DNA from 4 places in the Ornithinibacillus liuyingii genome. Region 2 is predicted to be linked to each of the others. Evidence: predicted binding sites of a transcription regulator. Region 2 holds the regulator's gene; each other region holds the start of a gene.
The links. The regulator LexA, encoded in region 2, represses DNA repair genes until DNA is damaged. The targets are predictions, from matches to a motif close to CGAACATATGTTCG.
Positions count from the first base shown of each region.

Region 1 (4,425 bases), on a different contig from region 2:
AGATTTAGGTGTAGACGAGGAGAGGATTTTTGTAACAGGAATACCAGTACATCCAGTATTCCGTATTCCTTATCAGAAAAAAAGTAATGGGAAGCTACATGTATTAATTACAGGCGGAAGTTTAGGGATAGCATCAATGGACAAACTAATCCCTAGTCATCCGGAAATAAAATACACGGTTTTATGTGGGCACAATGAAAAGCTTTATCAAGATCTTTCAGAATGGAACCACCCATATGTCCAGCCCATTCGGTATGTGGATAGCAAAGCGAGAATGAATGAGCTATATAATCAAGTTGACGCAGTTATTACCAAGCCTGGAGGGGTAACAATTAGTGAATGCTTAATGAAACGAATCCCAATTTTCACTTGTAATGCCTTACCTGGTCAAGAAAAAGTAAATGAAATGGAATTAGCTAAATTAGGCATCGTTAATCAAATAAACCCATTCGAAAGAAGTATCGAGTTGCAAGTGAAGGAATTTTTCCAGGATAACAAAAGACAACTTATGTACGAGGAAAATCTAAACTTATATCATGAATATGTAGAAAGAAATTCGTTGTCTGAAATATTATTAACTATTTGTAAGGCATAGAGTTTAGTCGTGTCTATAATTTTATTAGGTAGACGAAAGGGGTGTAAAGAATATTTTACATCCTTTTCGTCTGTTTTTATAATAAGGATGTAAAAACTATTTGACATATAGTCGAATATGAAGGTGAAAATAAGATGAGAAATCGAATTAAAGAATTTCGGGAAAAAATGAATCTTTCTCAAGGAAAGGTTGCAGACTTATGCAATGTTAGTAGGCAGACAATTAATGCAATTGAAAACGACAAATATGATCCTAGCTTACAGTTGGCATTTGATTTAGCGAGTGTATTAGGAGTTAAGGTTGATGAATTATTTATAAGTGAAAGGAAGTAACATACTAGTTTCGTTAGTTATAATTCCTGTTGTACTATTTGTATGAGTTTTATAGACCTCTTGATAATGAATGGGAAAAGCTATTAAGTAAAAGTCTACACCTTGACCTAGCTTATCGGAAGCCATTCCCTGATATAATATTTATATAGCTTTAAAGAACCCGAACTACTTAGATTTCAATTCATGACTTCTTAGCGTAGTTCGGGTTTTTTATAGAAAAAAATCAATTATACGATGTACCTTGTCTAAATTCTTGAATACTTAGGGAAAAATAGTTAGTATGTATATATAGCAAAAAAAACGAATGTTAGTTCGCATTTTATGGTGATATATAGTGGTAGAATATGGTACACTGAAATAAGGTTAAGGACGGAGGGAGACAATGGAACTTAATAAGTTCGAACTGGTTTCAAAATATGAGCCAAAGGGAGACCAACCAAATGCTATAAAAGAATTAGTAGAGAAGGTGCTTGCAGGGCAGCGCCATCAAACATTGCTAGGAGCAACAGGTACGGGTAAGACGTTTACCGTATCCAATGTGGTTAAAGAGATTAACCGTCCAACATTAGTCATTGCTCATAATAAAACATTGGCTGGTCAATTATATAGTGAGTTTAAGGAGTTTTTTCCGAATAATGCAGTGGAGTATTTTGTAAGCTATTATGATTATTATCAACCAGAGGCATATGTCCCTTCCACCGATACATTTATTGAGAAAGATGCCAGTATAAATGATGAAATTGACAAACTACGTCACTCGGCGACATCAGCCCTTTTTGAACGAAATGATGTGTTAATTGTGGCGAGTGTATCTTGTATATATGGATTAGGTAATCCAGAAGAATATAGTGCACAAGTGTTATCACTTCGTATGGGAATGGAAAAAGACCGTGACCAATTACTTAGAGACTTAGTCAATATACAATATGCACGTAATGATATTGATTTCCAGCGTGGAACATTCCGTGTACGAGGAGATTCCGTTGAAATTATTCCCGCTTCACGGGAAGAACATTGTATAAGAATTGAATTTTTTGGTGATGAAATCGATAGAATTCGTGAAGTTGATGCTTTAACCGGTGAAATTATTGGTGATCGTGAACATGTTGCCATTTTTCCAGCATCCCACTTCGTAACTCGCGAGGAAAAATTGAAGCTTGCGATTGCTAATATTGAGAAAGAATTGGAAGAACGTCTTGAAGAGTTACGTGGACAGAATAAGCTTTTAGAAGCACAACGACTCGAACAACGAACTAATTACGATTTAGAAATGATGCGTGAGATGGGCTTTTGTTCGGGGATAGAGAACTATTCAAGACATCTAACATTACGAGAAGCAGGTGCCACACCGTATACACTACTAGATTATTTTCCTAAAGATTTCTTAGTTGTCGTGGATGAATCCCATGTAACCTTACCACAAATTCGTGGTATGTATAACGGTGACCAGGCAAGAAAGCAAGTCCTTGTGGATCATGGATTTCGCTTGCCGTCCGCTTTAGATAATCGTCCATTGAAGTTCGAGGAGTTTGATAATAAAGTAAATCAAATTATCTTTGTATCAGCGACACCTGGTCCTTATGAATTAGAACATACTCCTAAGATGACCGAGCAGATTATTCGACCTACTGGTTTACTAGATCCGAAAGTCGAGGTTCGTCCAATTGATGGACAAATCGATGATTTAATTGCGGAGATAAATACTCGTACAGAGAAGAATGAACGCGTATTAGTGACAACATTAACGAAGAAAATGTCAGAGGACTTAACCGATTATCTCAAAGAAATTGGAATTAAAGTGGCATATTTGCATAGTGAAATTAAAACCCTTGAACGAATTGAAGTAATCCGAGATCTTCGTGTAGGTAAATATGATGTTCTTATAGGAATTAACTTACTTCGAGAAGGGTTAGATATTCCAGAAGTTTCATTGGTGGCTATTTTAGATGCGGATAAAGAAGGCTTCCTACGCTCAGAGCGCTCCCTAATCCAAACTATGGGTCGTGCTGCACGTAATGCAAATGGCCAAGTAATCATGTATGCGGATAAGATTACTGATTCGATGCAAAAAGCAATCGATGAAACGGAGCGACGCCGTAAAATCCAAATGGAATACAATCAGAAGCATCATATCACACCGACAACTATTAAAAAAGATGTTCGTGATGTTATAAGGGCGACAGTAGCTTCAGAAGATGAGGCAGGCTATGAAACGAAGACAAAGAGCCTAGCCAAATTAACGAAGAAAGAAAGAGAAAAGGTTATCGAAAGTATGGAAAAAGAGATGCGCGAAGCTGCCAAAGCGCTTGATTTTGAAAAGGCTGCTGAATTAAGAGATATACTATTTGAACTTAAAGCGGAAGGATGACCGATGAATGCCAAGTAAAACGATTGATATTAAAGGTGCAAGGGCACACAACTTGAAAAATGTTGATATATCCATACCTAAAAATAAGCTAGTAGTCGTAACTGGTCTATCTGGTTCCGGAAAATCATCGCTAGCCTTTGATACGATTTATGCGGAGGGGCAAAGACGCTATGTGGAGTCATTGTCAGCGTATGCTCGTCAATTTTTAGGACAAATGGAAAAGGCAGATGTGGACACGATTGATGGATTATCTCCAGCCATTGCGATTGATCAAAAAACGACTAGTAGAAATCCACGATCAACGGTTGGGACGGTAACAGAGATCTATGATTATTTACGATTGCTATATGCAAGAATCGGACGTCCAGTTTGTCCTAATCATGGTATCGAGATTTCTTCCCAAACGGTTCAACAAATGGTAGATCGTATTATGGAATACCCGGAGAGAACGAAAATGCAGCTCCTAGCACCTGTTGTATCAGGTAGAAAAGGTGAACATATCAAGGTTTTAGAAAAGCTGAAAAAAGAAGGTTTTGTTCGGATTCGTGTGGATAAAGAGATGCGCGAGGTTACAGAAGATATTAAGTTAGAAAAAAATAAAAAGCATACGATTGAAGTCGTAGTCGATCGTGTCATCGTGAAACCAGGTATCGAAACAAGATTGAGTGATTCGCTTGAAACGGCATTGAACCTAGGGGAAGGTAAAGTAGTAGTTGATGTCATGGGGGAAGAGGAGCTAATCTTTAGTGAGAATCATGCTTGTCCTATCTGTGGTTTTTCTATTGGTGAGCTAGAACCAAGGTTATTCTCTTTCAACAGTCCTTTTGGAGCTTGTCCGACATGTGATGGACTTGGTACGAATCTTGTGGTCGATGTGGATCTAGTTATTCCAGATTGGAATAAAACATTAAATGAACATGCGATTGCTGCATGGGAGCCGGTTAGCTCACAATACTACCCACAGCTTCTCAAAAGTGTTTGTGACCATTTTGATATTGATATGGATATACCGGTAAAAGATATTCCAAAGGAACAGATAGATAAGATTCTTTACGGAAGTGGAAAAGAGAAGATTCATTTCTACTTTAAGAGCGACTTTGGTCATACACGTAATGGTCTAATCGAATTTG
Region 1 covers NZ_JBPWOS010000003.1:90,748-95,172, reverse strand. Annotated here, with positions in the region: gene ACSKT4_RS05050 (MGDG synthase family glycosyltransferase) at 1-595, shown strand, start outside; gene ACSKT4_RS05045 (helix-turn-helix transcriptional regulator) at 730-927, shown strand; gene uvrB (excinuclease ABC subunit UvrB) at 1,310-3,295, shown strand; gene uvrA (excinuclease ABC subunit UvrA) at 3,303-4,425, shown strand, end outside.
Region 1: uvrB (excinuclease ABC subunit UvrB) is a predicted target of LexA. The motif match lies at 1,229-1,242, and genes of this name have one in related genera.

Region 2 (4,425 bases):
ATATTCCATTCTGCTTCTAGTTTCTCGCCTTTTATTTGTATCTTCTCTTTAAAATCAGCATATACCTCTTCCGGAACACGGAATTCTTCATGCTGCCACTGATAGAATTCTTTCGTTAACAAGACCTCATCCTCACCTAATGGGGCACCATGTGAAGCAGAAGAAGCTGATTTATTAGGAGATCCATAACCAATAACGGTTTTCACTTCAATTAGCGTAGGTTGTTCGATATTTTCTCTCGCGTCTTTTAATGCCATGCGAATCGTTTCTACATTATTTCCATCCTCAACCCGAATAACCTGCCAACCATAGGATTTAAAACGTTCTTCCGTATTATCCGAGAAAGAGCGGTTTAATTCTCCATCTAGCGAAATATCATTAGAATCGTATAAAACAATCAATTTACCGAGCCTTAGATGGCCAGCCAGGGAAGCCGCTTCATGCGAAATTCCTTCCATTAAATCACCATCACCAACTAAGCAATAGGTATAATGGTCTATAATGTTCATATCACTTTTATTATACTTAGCAGCTAAATACACCTCAGCCATCGCCATCCCAACAGACATTGCAATACCTTGGCCTAAAGGACCTGTAGTTGCTTCTACACCATCGGTATGATGAACTTCTGGATGGCCTGGCGTCCTAGAACCCCACTGGCGAAACTCCTTTAAATCTTCTATTGTTACGTCATAGCCCGATAAATGTAACAGACTGTACAGTAGCATTGATCCATGTCCAGCAGATAATACAAACCGGTCGCGGTTAAACCATTTAGAATTTTTAGGATTGTGATTCATTATGTCTGCCCATAACGTATACGCCATTGGAGAAGCACCCATTGGTAATCCAGGATGTCCTGAATTAGCTTTTTCTATGGCATCAATGGATAGGGTGCGAATTGCATTAATGGACATTTGCTCTATATTAGTAGACATACGTAATACTCCTTTCGGTCAGAAGAATAGTAATACTTGTTTTCTGTAAAATGTAGATAGTTAACAAGTACTAGTATTCCTTATTATGATATTACTATGTCTAATGTTTTTGGTTTCTTTCCTGCATGTCACGTAACTTTTTAGGAGTCACGTCATTTCCTGCTGGATCAATTACCGTCATGGTCTTCAATTGATTCTTAAAAGAGTTGCGGACATTCCCTAAATACTCTTCTCGTAGTTTTTTTCTCTCTTTTTCTTCATCCTTTGTTAGTCCTTCTGCAGTCTTTGCCTTTTTAGCCAGTGCATTAATACGATCTAATTTTTCTTTTGAAATCATCTCATAACCTCCTAGAATAAATCTATCTTATTCATCATTATTAATATTAAAAAGCAAGAACACGACACGTTCTTGCTTTTTAATATTACCTGTTCAACTTATCTGAATCAATTATTTGATATTCTTGGTATCTTCTATGGACAGTAGCCTTTGAGATAGAATATCCCAATCCAGTTAACGTCTTTGCAATTTCACTGAAGGTAAGGCCATTATTTCGTAATCGAATGATTTCCTCGATTGGTACTTCCTTTCTCTCCCTACCTGGAGCTAAATGCTGATTAGCAAGATTCTTAGCTGGATTATAGCCATTCTCTATCGCTTTTTTCATACCTCGTTTTATTTTTACATTGTGAATTTTGCGTTGGTATTCCTCCACTATACCGACAATCTGTAATACCATAGAATCTGATTCGGATAATTCTAGCTTTCCATCGTGAATCGCAGTGTAGATGGAAATATTCAACTTCGCTAATTGATGAAACAATGCTATTTTTGTATTTCCTCGACCTAATCTTGTTTCATCTTGAATAAGGAGAGCATCTGCTTGTCCACGTTCAAACGTTTCAAGCATGTCAAATATTCCATCTCGTTCTACTTCATATCCACTCGCTTGCTCCTCTATACATTTTACAACATGGAATTGATACCGATTTGCCAATTGGCATAATTCTTCCTTCTGTCTAGCTAATGACGTTTCCTGAACTTTTTTATCTGTACTTACTCTGCAGTATATAATGACATTCAATTTATTAACTCCTATTATGCACTAATTAATGATACGTATAAGAAACCTAATGTTACAGCAAAAGCAACAATATAAAATAAATCTGTCTTGTTTACTTTACCAAACATTTTTTCATCATCCCTTCTCGATTATATCACAAGAACCTTTGTTCGTATTTTTATTATATCAGAACATATGATCTTGTCAATGATTTTTCGAACGAATGTTTGCATTATATGCCATACGATGGTAAACTAGCATTAATAAATAATATGTGCGAGGTGTTTAATAGATGACAAAATTATCAACTAGACAACAAGCTATACTTGAATACATAAAAGAACAAGTCAAATTAAAAGGTTATCCACCATCTGTTAGAGAAATTGCTGAAGCAGTGGGCCTTGCCTCAAGCTCAACTGTTCACGGGCACCTCTCTAGATTAGAAAGCAAAGGTTTTATTCGCCGAGATCCTACTAAACCCCGAGCAATAGAAATACTAGATTTGGATGAAGAAAGTAATATACCTAGGGAAGAAGCTCGCTATGCACCCGTTATTGGTAAAGTAACAGCTGGTATACCTATTACTGCTGTAGAAAATATTGAAGAATTTGTGCCAGTCCCTAGCTCAACTGCAGGTCCTGATGAAAATCTATTTGTCCTAGTAATTGATGGTGAGAGTATGATTGAGGCTGGTATTTTAGACGGTGATATGGTAATAGTGAAACAACAGAGTACAGCACAAAATGGAGATATTGTTGTAGCAATGACGGAAGATGATGAAGCAACCGTAAAGCGATTTTTCAAAGAAAAAGATTATATTCGCTTACAGCCTGAAAACGCAACAATGGAACCATTAATATATAAGAATGTATCGATTCTTGGTAAAGTAGTTGGGCTTTATCGTCATATTCATTAACGATATATCGAAATACAAAAACGCATTTGCTCTTCTCTTAGCAAATGCGTTTTTAATAGGATCGGAAAGCTAGTGTAAATTCTATCAAAATAAACCGGTGAGCTAGGAGGATTCTCCTATACTCACCGGTTTTCTTTTCTATTAGTAGTTAGTTAAATATTGATCTCTTTCCCATGGATGTACGCTTGTGCGGAACATATCCCATTCGATTTCTTTTGCTTCAATATAATGTTCAAATAGATGCTCCCCTAATGCTTCTACAATAACTTCATCATTTTTAAGTTCTTGTAATGCATCAATTAGCGATGATGGTAAATCTTTAATTCCAACTTCATCACGTTCTTCTTTTGTCATAACATAAATATTACGATCAACCGCAGGTGGTGGTGTCATATTGTTACGGATTCCATCAAGTCCCGCTGCTAATAAAACAGATAATGCCATATATGGATTAGCTGCTGGATCAACACTTCTTGCCTCAACACGTGTACTTAAACCACGAGAGTTTGGAATACGCATAAGACAGCTTCTGTTTGCTGCAGACCATGCAACATAGCTTGGTGCTTCATAGCCAGGTACTAGACGCTTATATGAGTTAACTGTTGGATTGGTTATCGCTGTAAATCCAGTAGCGTGCTTTACAATACCTGCAATAAATTGATAGGCTGTGTCACTTAATTCTAAATCTCCACTCGGGTTGTAGAATGCATTTTCTCCACCTTTAAATAGGGACATGTTAGTATGCATTCCAGAACCGTTTACTCCAAATAATGGCTTAGGCATAAACGTTGCGTGAAGATTATGTTTTCTAGCAATTGTCTTAACAACTAGCTTAAACGTTTGAATATCATCCGCATGTTTTAATGCATCAGAATATTTAAAGTCAATTTCATGTTGTCCAGGGGCAACCTCATGGTGAGATGCTTCAATCTCAAAGCCCATTTCTTCTAGTTCTAATACAATATCACGACGGCAATTTTCCCCTAAATCAGTAGGCGCTAAATCAAAATATCCACCATGGTCGTTTAGTTCTAAAGAAGGATCTCCCTTTTCATCTAATTTAAATAGGAAGAATTCCGGTTCAGTTCCAATATTGAAAGCATCAAAGCCAAGCTCTTCCATTTTCTTCAAATTACGTTTTAAGTTATAACGTGGGCACCCTTCAAATGGTGTACCATCAGGACGATAGATATCACAAATAAAACGGGCAACTTTTCCTTTTTCTGAAGTCCAAGGGAACACGACAAATGTATCTAAATCTGGATATAAATACATGTCAGATTCTTCAATACGCACAAATCCCTCAATAGATGAGCCATCAAACATCATTTTGTTATCAAGTGCTTTCTCTAATTGACTTAATGGGATTTCCACATTTTTAATTGTTCCTAGCATGTCTGTAAATTGAAGTCGAATAAATTTAACATTTTCTTCTTTGATTTTTCTTTCAATCTCTTCTCTCGAGTAACCCATAAATTTCTCTCCTCCTAAATTATAATCAGTATATTTT
Region 2 covers NZ_JBPWOS010000001.1:480,862-485,286, reverse strand. Annotated here, with positions in the region: gene tkt (transketolase) at 1-938, opposite strand, end outside; gene ACSKT4_RS02425 (DUF896 domain-containing protein) at 1,039-1,275, opposite strand; gene ACSKT4_RS02420 (YneB family resolvase-like protein) at 1,361-2,020, opposite strand; gene lexA (transcriptional repressor LexA) at 2,292-2,915, shown strand; gene glnA (type I glutamate--ammonia ligase) at 3,057-4,388, opposite strand.

Region 3 (4,425 bases), on a different contig from region 2:
GCTCCAATAAGCTTAGGAGACTTTGATAATCGCTCAGATAAAATATATAAAGCGTGTATATTCTATTTAATCCAAGAGCTTCATTTGAGAAAGCTCCTTTCACTTATTAAGAACTTCATACGACATTTGCACGACAAATCTTGCTCTTCGCACATTCAATATACTTTGTGTATAGTCTATTTAATCCAAGAGCTCCATTTGAAAAAGCTCCCTTCACTTATTAAGAACTTCATACGACATTTGCACGACAAATCTTACTCTTCGCACGTTCAATATGCTTTTGGACTGTACTTCTTCCAATATTTAATTCCTCAGCTATTTCCGCGAATGATTGCGCATAGACAGTGTGCAATAGAAAACATTGCCTCTGTCTCGGTGTCATCTCTGCTAGTATATTGAGAACCGTACTTTTTTCCTTCTCATCTAATTTCCGTTCTTGAGGAATTATCTCCAATGATGGAAACATGTCCATATCCTCTATTGCCATTCGTTGATAAGCTGCCTTTTTATCAATTCCTCGTATTTTATTTGGCTCTCGACCGGTAGACATCCAATCAATTGCTTCTTGAACCGTTTCAATCATGCTATTTATCTGTGTCTTATCTAACTGATCGAGCAATGAATCTCCTAGATTGTTTTTCATTTTGTATAGCTCTTGCTTGCTTTGTTCATACTCTAAAATTAACTTATCCGCCCAATTATCCTTTGTTTTTTCACCCATCTAATCTCCTCCAAACTCTTCATATGAATTTAAACAAAAAAGAGGCCACTAAACATTAGCCGTAGCTAATATTCAGTGTCCTCCAGCTTACTGGTAGAACGATTTATTCGCCGTTTTTAACTCTAGCAAGATTCAAAGAATCTATTTTTCAGCTTGTTTTATTCAAAATTCTTCCCCTTCATCAAACTTAATTCGCTTTACCTTCCCTTGATGTGTAACAACCTTTGTCTCACCATGTTCAGGTAAATAAGTAATTCTAGCCTTTCCTTGACTATAGACAACTACAAATGGGCTCTGACTTTCACTGATGTCCATGGTTAATACACCTCTCTTAATAGGAATATCTTTTAATCTCATATTATCTCCTCCTGTTCTTCCATAATAAAATTCTGTTCTCCCTTTCCAGCAGCTTAATTCTCTTTTTAGCCTTGTTGTAAAGGTTGAGATAAATTATTACCATAATGGCATAAACCATAATGGTTAGTAATAAAATCATAATTGATATTTCTTTCATATCGATTCCTCCTTTAAAATTGATTTAGCTACTCCCCGTACTTTTCCTATAATGGGCTAGCATAGCTGCAACTTCCTCTCGACTGGATTCCAGTTCTTTAGAAAAACGATTGGCGTTCCCCTTACGTTTTATGAACCAATCAGGTACAACTTCGCTTTGTACCTGTTTCGGATACATTATTTCCTCGGCCTTAGCCTGGTTGATATTCGTAATATTCTTTTTTACCCAGGATAATAAGATACTTTTGGCATAGCCCCAGTTAGGCTTATTTCTATTTAAGGATCTACTTAAAGCTTCGATTACCATTTCGTTTCCAAGGTTATTTACCCAACTTAGGATTTCTTCTGCAAGATGTGGACTTAAGTGTCCAAAATTATCTTGATAAAAGGCAATAGCATTTGAAGTAGTTGCACGCTTCTTTTCTTTATCTTTTTCTTGTTCTTCTTTTTCTTGATTTTCTTCTTCTTGTCCACTAATCGTTGACGCATCGTAGAACGAATCGTAAATTTTTTTAATTTCTTGCTTTTCGATTCGTTCTGCAACTAAGGATATTAAGGACTTGTCCTTTACTTGATTCAATTCTGATTTGACACAATCGATAACTGGTTTACCACCTCTATTGAAGTTATATTTACCCCAATTTCTTAATGCTATTTCTCTTGTAATCGGGTTATAAACAACAATTTCATGATGATTGATGAATCTATCTAACAGTGCGTTTATACTTTCTAAAGAATAGCCAGTATCAAATACCATTTGTTTTTTGGTTATCTGATATATACCAATTTGTGTCGTGTTTGCGTTCGTTAAGAGATATAGAAAAAAGTACTTATCCTCAGGTGTCATTTCCTCTACCACTTTAGGATCATCCCAGAACTCCGTATGCACCATTCTAAATCTAGCCATCTACCTCACTCCTCTATCTATACTTCTCACAAACTATCCTATTACTATTTTTTGGTTGTTCTTGAATCTCACAATCTAATTGTAGTTTCAATAAGATATATTTCGGCTAAGTCTACTGCTCTTGCTAATTTATAAGGTCTATCAAACATTCATAGTATGCGTACTATTGTTAATAGATGACATCTTTTTGTGTTGTTTTTTGACACATAACTTTTATGAAAATACTCTCCATTGATAATTAGAGAGTTGCTAACTATTTTGTATCGATTTAGTGTTAAGAATATACTCCCCCCACGTTGTGTTCTGACACATTTTCCTCTTTGAAAGCTATAAAAGCCTATTATAAATTGGCATAGTATGACCTCCTTTTTAGAAATGGGTGTCCCTACGTGTTGTATCTTGACACTAAGATAATCTATTTAGTGTTAAATGTCAACACATAATAGATTTTTCTTTATTTTTGTGTTGTTTTACGATACAATAACAAATAAGTCGAGGAACCAGTGGTGATAAGTATGGTAGATAATAATAAAATTGGAGAGTTTTTGAGGAATTATCGTAAAGAACATAACAGAATGTCTTTACGTGCTCTATCCGAAAAGACAGGTATCAGTTTCTCCCATTTAAGTAAAATTGAACGTGGAGAACACATTCCTTCTAAACCCACCTTGCGAGTATTGGCTGAGAAGCTAGACCTAAATTTGGATGACCTCTTCATAATGGCTGGGTTTGCACCTGAGAAAAAAATCAGTAGTTCCGATTTGCTTTATTCCAATCCGGATCCTGAAGAGCTTCAGAAGGTTAAAATCATCGATAAGATTACTAGCGAATTCCATGAAGCGGATTTGATGTTTAATGACCTTGCCAACATGACACCAGAACAATTAGAAGAGGTATATGAATTTATAAAATTTAAATTAAGTAAGAAATAAAGAAGATTAGATCGCATTAGAATCATATTTTTGAAAAATATCACTTACTAAAAAGAATAAAGTTAATTTCATACATGGACTTTTAAAGGGGTGCAACTTGCACGCCTAATCTTTTACTATAAAACAGAACATATATTCGTATTATTCAACATAGGGGGAATGAAATGTATACACATTTAGAAGATTATGTTTTCAACTTATATCATAATTTATCCATTAGCCGTCCTGAACAATTAGATATAGAAGAAATAGCCAATAAACTTGGGATTAATCTTTATTACAGTTCTTCTACCTATAGATATGGTAATAACATTATTCTTCAATATGATACTAAACAAAAACAATGGCAATTATTCGGGCATGAAATCTGTCATTATTTAAGGCATTTCGGTAACCAGCTGACCATGAAAAAATCCTTTAAGGACCTTCAAGAATGGCAAGCGAACCATTTTGCTTATCACTTTTGCGTTCCAACCTTTATGTTGGAAAAAATACACACACCTACTGTAACGGATATTATAAGCATTTTTAATGTTGAATTTGATTTTGCACTTAGAAGACTAGAAATGTATCAGAGTAAATTGAATTTTGATGGGAATGACTTATGTTTGGGTATGTAGTTAAGAAGAGGTTTGCAAACTTTATTTTTCTCAAAAAGGGCAAGGGGGGATAAGAAATACTTAATCCATTGCTTTTTTGACGCGATTAAAAGGGATTCGAACTCCCGGCAAACCTGGTACCGGAAACCAGGTAGGGTTAGTTAAAACTGAATGATATGGTGTGACAATACTGTCACACCATATCATTATTTGTTATATAATTCGATTTTGTATACGAACTGCCTCTTGCTAAGATTAAATTAACAATTAGTTAGAAAGGCGGGTTATCTAATGGAACAACTATTATTTATTGTGTCTATAAGTGCTTTAGGCTTATGCTTTTGCGTTTTCATTTCGGGGATTATTAATCATGGTTTACGTAATCTGTTTGAATCAAGATACACAAAAGTATCCACCTTATTGTTTGTTATTTATATACTTACCTTCATACCTTACCTAATAATTTCATCTATTTAAAATATGTATTGGTTCCTATATAATAGTTATAGTATGATAGAGATAGGGTGTGAAGGTATGAAAAAATTAAAGGACCTTGATCTGGATTTAGTTATCTCCTTCTCGATTCTTTGTTCTCTTCTATCAGCAGTGACTCTAGGTATACTGACAGTTGTAATAACTTTTCATAGCTTTGTTTTTGGTTATACAGTTATGTATACTATAATTTACTTCCTCTTTTACTTACTTTTTGCTTCTACGATCCAGATTATGCTTAGCTTGAAACCTAAAAAGTTT
Region 3 covers NZ_JBPWOS010000003.1:69,265-73,689, forward strand. Annotated here, with positions in the region: gene ACSKT4_RS04910 (sigma-70 family RNA polymerase sigma factor) at 230-721, opposite strand; gene ACSKT4_RS04915 (XtrA/YqaO family protein) at 884-1,078, opposite strand; gene ACSKT4_RS04920 (hypothetical protein) at 1,080-1,235, opposite strand; gene ACSKT4_RS04925 (DnaD domain-containing protein) at 1,260-2,141, opposite strand; gene ACSKT4_RS04930 (helix-turn-helix domain-containing protein) at 2,657-3,073, shown strand; gene ACSKT4_RS04935 (ImmA/IrrE family metallo-endopeptidase) at 3,238-3,693, shown strand; gene ACSKT4_RS04940 (UPF0715 family protein) at 4,207-4,425, shown strand, end outside.
Region 3: ACSKT4_RS04935 (ImmA/IrrE family metallo-endopeptidase) is a predicted target of LexA. The motif match lies at 3,199-3,212, and genes of this name have one in related genera.

Region 4 (4,425 bases), on a different contig from region 2:
CGCTTCAGCAATTTGAATCGGTGCCTTCCCATCATACTTTGGTGCAGGTCGAACATCAAAGTTTGCCTCCAAGTGTGCGAAATAAGGCTTGTCATAAAAAATACCATCTATCGGATTTAGAATTATACTATTTTCAACCTTAATTTGATTCGTTTCCGCCATCTGTTTTAAAACTTGATAAGTTTCTTTCGTTTGATAAAACAAATCCATATCAGATAAATTAGGATTCTCTGCATCATCAACAGTCAATGTAACGGTTATCCGTTCGCATTTCGTTAAAAGTGCCTCTACGACGACTAGTTCTTTCGGGGTAAAACGGTGAAACCCTTCAAAATAAATCTCCGCTCCTTCTAAACTCTTTGCTTCTTGGATTTTTTCCGCCAGTAATGTTAATTGATCCTCACTATCAATATAGTCATTGGCTAAAGCCTGTCCTAATTCTTTATAAATATAATGCAAATCATCTAGCTTATTTACCAATGCTCTTTCCCCTGGTTCTTTATGAGCATACTGATTTATTTGATATTTATGTGCTAATAATGTATCTGGTGTAATTTCGTAACGTTTAAATTCAGTAATCATTTTTTCCAATTGGGTTAAAAATCCTTGTTTCTCAACCGCTTTTTGGAATACGTTCCATTCCCCTTCTTTTTCTTCTATAATTTTACGGAGCATCATCTGTATTCCAACAGAACTAATAAATTGTCTTGTTGCTCCCCCTGTTTCCTGCAGGATTAGCCACGCTAATCGAGAAAAGCTTGTAACCTGTGTACGTGCACTACCTTGAAACGATTCATCTCGGAATAATGCATATTCCTGCTCAAAGGTCATTTGATCCGGAACAATATAAAATATTGGCGGACCTTGTGGATTAGCGGTCGATTTTTCTTTTATTTCCTCAAATGCTATCTCACTTTTGTTTGTGCCTGATCTCCCTAATATAAAGCGTAGTCCCACAAATAATACCCCCTTTAACATCTAATGAAAAAAACTCCTGTTTATATTATTCCATACAGAAGTTTTGTTTTTTTATTGCTATTTAACTTCTTCCGAATCTGGTACCTCTTTTTGCTTCGATTTTTGATGTAGCTTCTTCTCAATAAGCTTCCCAACAATCCAGAATAAAACAATACAAGCACCTACAATGATGGTTTTTATTGGGTTTTGGGCAAATGACACGATACTTGAACCAATATAGGAAATAGAGAATATCATGACAGATTTACCAAGTAATACCGCTAATATAAATTGGTACACATTAATATTAGATAACCCTGCAACAACATTGATTACGGACGATGGTGAAAATGGGAAGCACATTAGTAGGAACAATGGTCCAAATCCGTGTCTCTCTAACCAGCTTGTTACCTTTTGGACTTGTTTATTTTTACGTACTGAGACAAAGATTTTCTTATCACCGAGTTTCCGTATGATTAAAAATAACATAATCGAACCTAAACTAGATCCTGCCCAGGATAAAAGAAATCCTTCCAGTAATCCATAGGCAGCAGCGTTTGCCATTACAAAAACTACTAGAGGTAAGAAAGGAAGAAATGCTTCGATAAATGGAAGCAATATTCCCGGTAATGGGCCCAAGCTTTCATAACTTCGAAGCAGTTCCATTATATATTGATCTAATTCGTCATTTTGTAAAGCGATTTTCCAGTCTGTTATGATACTGTATAAATTCATCTAGTAAGACTCCCTATCCAAAGCCTAAATGTACAACTTTATTGTAATGTAAATTTCATTTTATGAAAAGCTTAACGAAAGATATATTCTTTCTAACTAACGCCATTATAAGTATAGCCTCACCCTTCCCGATATTTACCAATTAATTTTTTAACCTTTATAGTGTATTTTTTAAATACATTGGCGTATAATAAGAACAAATGTTCTTGTTTGGAGGGGGATTTATGCGCTATCTAACAGATGAAGAATTAAAAATCGCTTCACGCTTTCTTTTTCTTTCGATGGCAATTGTCGTAATTCAGCAGGATATTCAGCACATCCAAAAGGGGGCCTTCAAAATAAAAGAACCATATATACAGCTCTTAGAAAAGATGAATGCAAATGCACTTGACGAACGTAGACAATTACGGAGAAAAATGGAAGCGAAAAAGCTCCAAGTAATGCTAATTAATAAAAATGACTCTTTTTCTTCCTACCTCTTTTTATGTAGAGGAAAAGAGGAAAAACGAAATTACTTTAACCCGGCTATACGAAAAAAAGTTGAGGAAATTGTACAGGACATTATGTTGAAGGCTTTGGCCGAGGGCCAGTCTTATGCAGCTGCAAATGCTTGATTCGGTTGTCTAATTGATACCGAAATTGTGCCGTACGATGAATTTGATTCATGACGGAGCCATAAGACGCATCAAGACTCAGTTTTTTTCCATTTTTAAACACGATATCAGTTTTATCCCTTGTACGTGTTACATGATCAATATGCGAATGGGCAATCCACGAGCATTTTGCATTGGTGGGTGATGTCGTAGGAAAGAAGTACATGCCGCTAGAAGGATCGATTGAAATTGGCGCTTTATGTGTTATACCACAAATATCTCTAGTTCCATCCTGTCTGCCTTTGAGACTTGAGCCAAAGAATCTGCAAGCATAATCGATAAGCTTACTTGGAGATTGTTCCACCGTATATTCCGTTTCTTCCTCAAGAACATAGGTACGAACATTTCCAGCTTCATCCTGTTTAGCAACAACTGCTAAGGTTAATGGAGTAATTTCATGTAATGGGGAATACAATTCTTCCATATTCATTATTTAATCATCCTTTCATATTTAGATGAAAGGGTGAGGCTACATTTAATTTAACAGATTTTTTTATAAATTGAAACATACCAGCGACAAGTTTCAACAAAATAAAATATTAGCCACTTTTTATTCCTCATTTAGAAGATTTTCAGAAATATTTCCATCTGAGAATATTTTTTCTTGATTTGTTTCCACGTGGTTTTCCTCTACCGATAACAAGAAATTAGGATTTAGTAATGTAAAAGTCTCCAGCTCTGGACTTTTCTTTCTTTTTTTCACTGTTATGCCCTCCTTTTCTACTAGTATGGATATCTTCTATACGCCTCACACTAAGTACAATTCCATTTTAAACCGTTCCTAAAAGTTACATTCTAAATTGCGTACAAGACATTCCTGCCGTACAAAATTTTATAAATTCATCGACTCATCTTATATAAACTTGACCAATATAGTATAATTAATACATAAACCTTAAATTTTGATGCTTTAGAGAGAGAAAAGAAAGCGGGATACTTATGGAAAATTGGCTTGATTTCATTAATCAATATGGCTACATAGCCATATTCATTCTATTAACCTTAGGAATTATTGGGCTACCTGTACCAGATGAGGTGTTGCTAACCTATCTTGGATACGTTATCTCATTAGGGAATATGGACTATGTACTAACATATATAGCAGCGCTCTCCGGGGCAGTATGCGGTATTACCATCAGTTATTTCCTTGGTATTAAATTGGGAGAACCCTTCCTAAGAAAATTTGGCTCGAAATTCTTTATCAATGAAAAGATGATTAATCGAACGAATAGATTATTTAATCGGTTTGGATCGTTTGTCCTAGTAATCTGCTATTTCGTTCCGGGAGTAAGACATGTAGCAGCATATATCGGTGGAATCTCCAACTTTCCATTTAGACGTTTCGCTCTGTTTGCTTATAGTGGAGCCGTTATTTGGGTAACTACGTTTATCGTGTTAGGTAACCAATTAGGGAGTAATTGGAATGTTGTATTTGTTTTCATTCATAAACACATGTGGAACATACTTCCAATTGCTATTATTCTAATTCTTCTAGGCATTGGTATTTTTTATTATAATCGCAGAAAAAATTCATATATGGTTAATAAAAGGTAAAGGAATCTATTATGTTAAAAAAAACGCTCTTAAAATCGCTTGTAGAACTAACAGGTAATCCTATAAGTTCTACCATACTAAAATCATTTACAAAATCGCCATTAAGCAGACCATTAATCGGTCCATTTTCTAAAATTTATGGAATAGACACGCAAGAAATGAAATACCCTATTTCACATTATAAAAACTTGCATTCATTTTTTACTCGTAGTTTAAAGGAGAATGTACGACCAATAGACCCATCCCCAAATACATTAATCTCACCTGTAGATGCGGTAATAAGTGATTTCGGTAGAGTAAGCTCGGATTATACTTTTTCTATCAAGAATCGACCATACAGTGCAAATGATATTTTTGGAGATGTAAAAAAGGCTGATAGATATAAAGATGGCTATTTTTACGTACTTTATCTATCACCTAGTCACTACCATCGTATTCATTACCCAGTGGATGGAACATTAGTTTCGCGGTATGCCTTGGGGGAAAAATCATTCCCAGTCAATAACTTAGGAATGAGATATGGAAA
Region 4 covers NZ_JBPWOS010000011.1:90,301-94,725, forward strand. Annotated here, with positions in the region: gene addB (helicase-exonuclease AddAB subunit AddB) at 1-957, opposite strand, end outside; gene ACSKT4_RS15330 (TVP38/TMEM64 family protein) at 1,036-1,692, opposite strand; gene ACSKT4_RS15335 (YhjD family protein) at 1,917-2,306, shown strand; gene ACSKT4_RS15340 (competence protein ComK) at 2,254-2,775, opposite strand; gene ACSKT4_RS15345 (hypothetical protein) at 2,896-3,048, opposite strand; gene ACSKT4_RS15350 (DedA family protein) at 3,285-3,899, shown strand; gene ACSKT4_RS15355 (phosphatidylserine decarboxylase) at 3,911-4,425, shown strand, end outside.
Region 4: ACSKT4_RS15335 (YhjD family protein) is a predicted target of LexA. The motif match lies at 1,886-1,899, and genes of this name have one in related genera.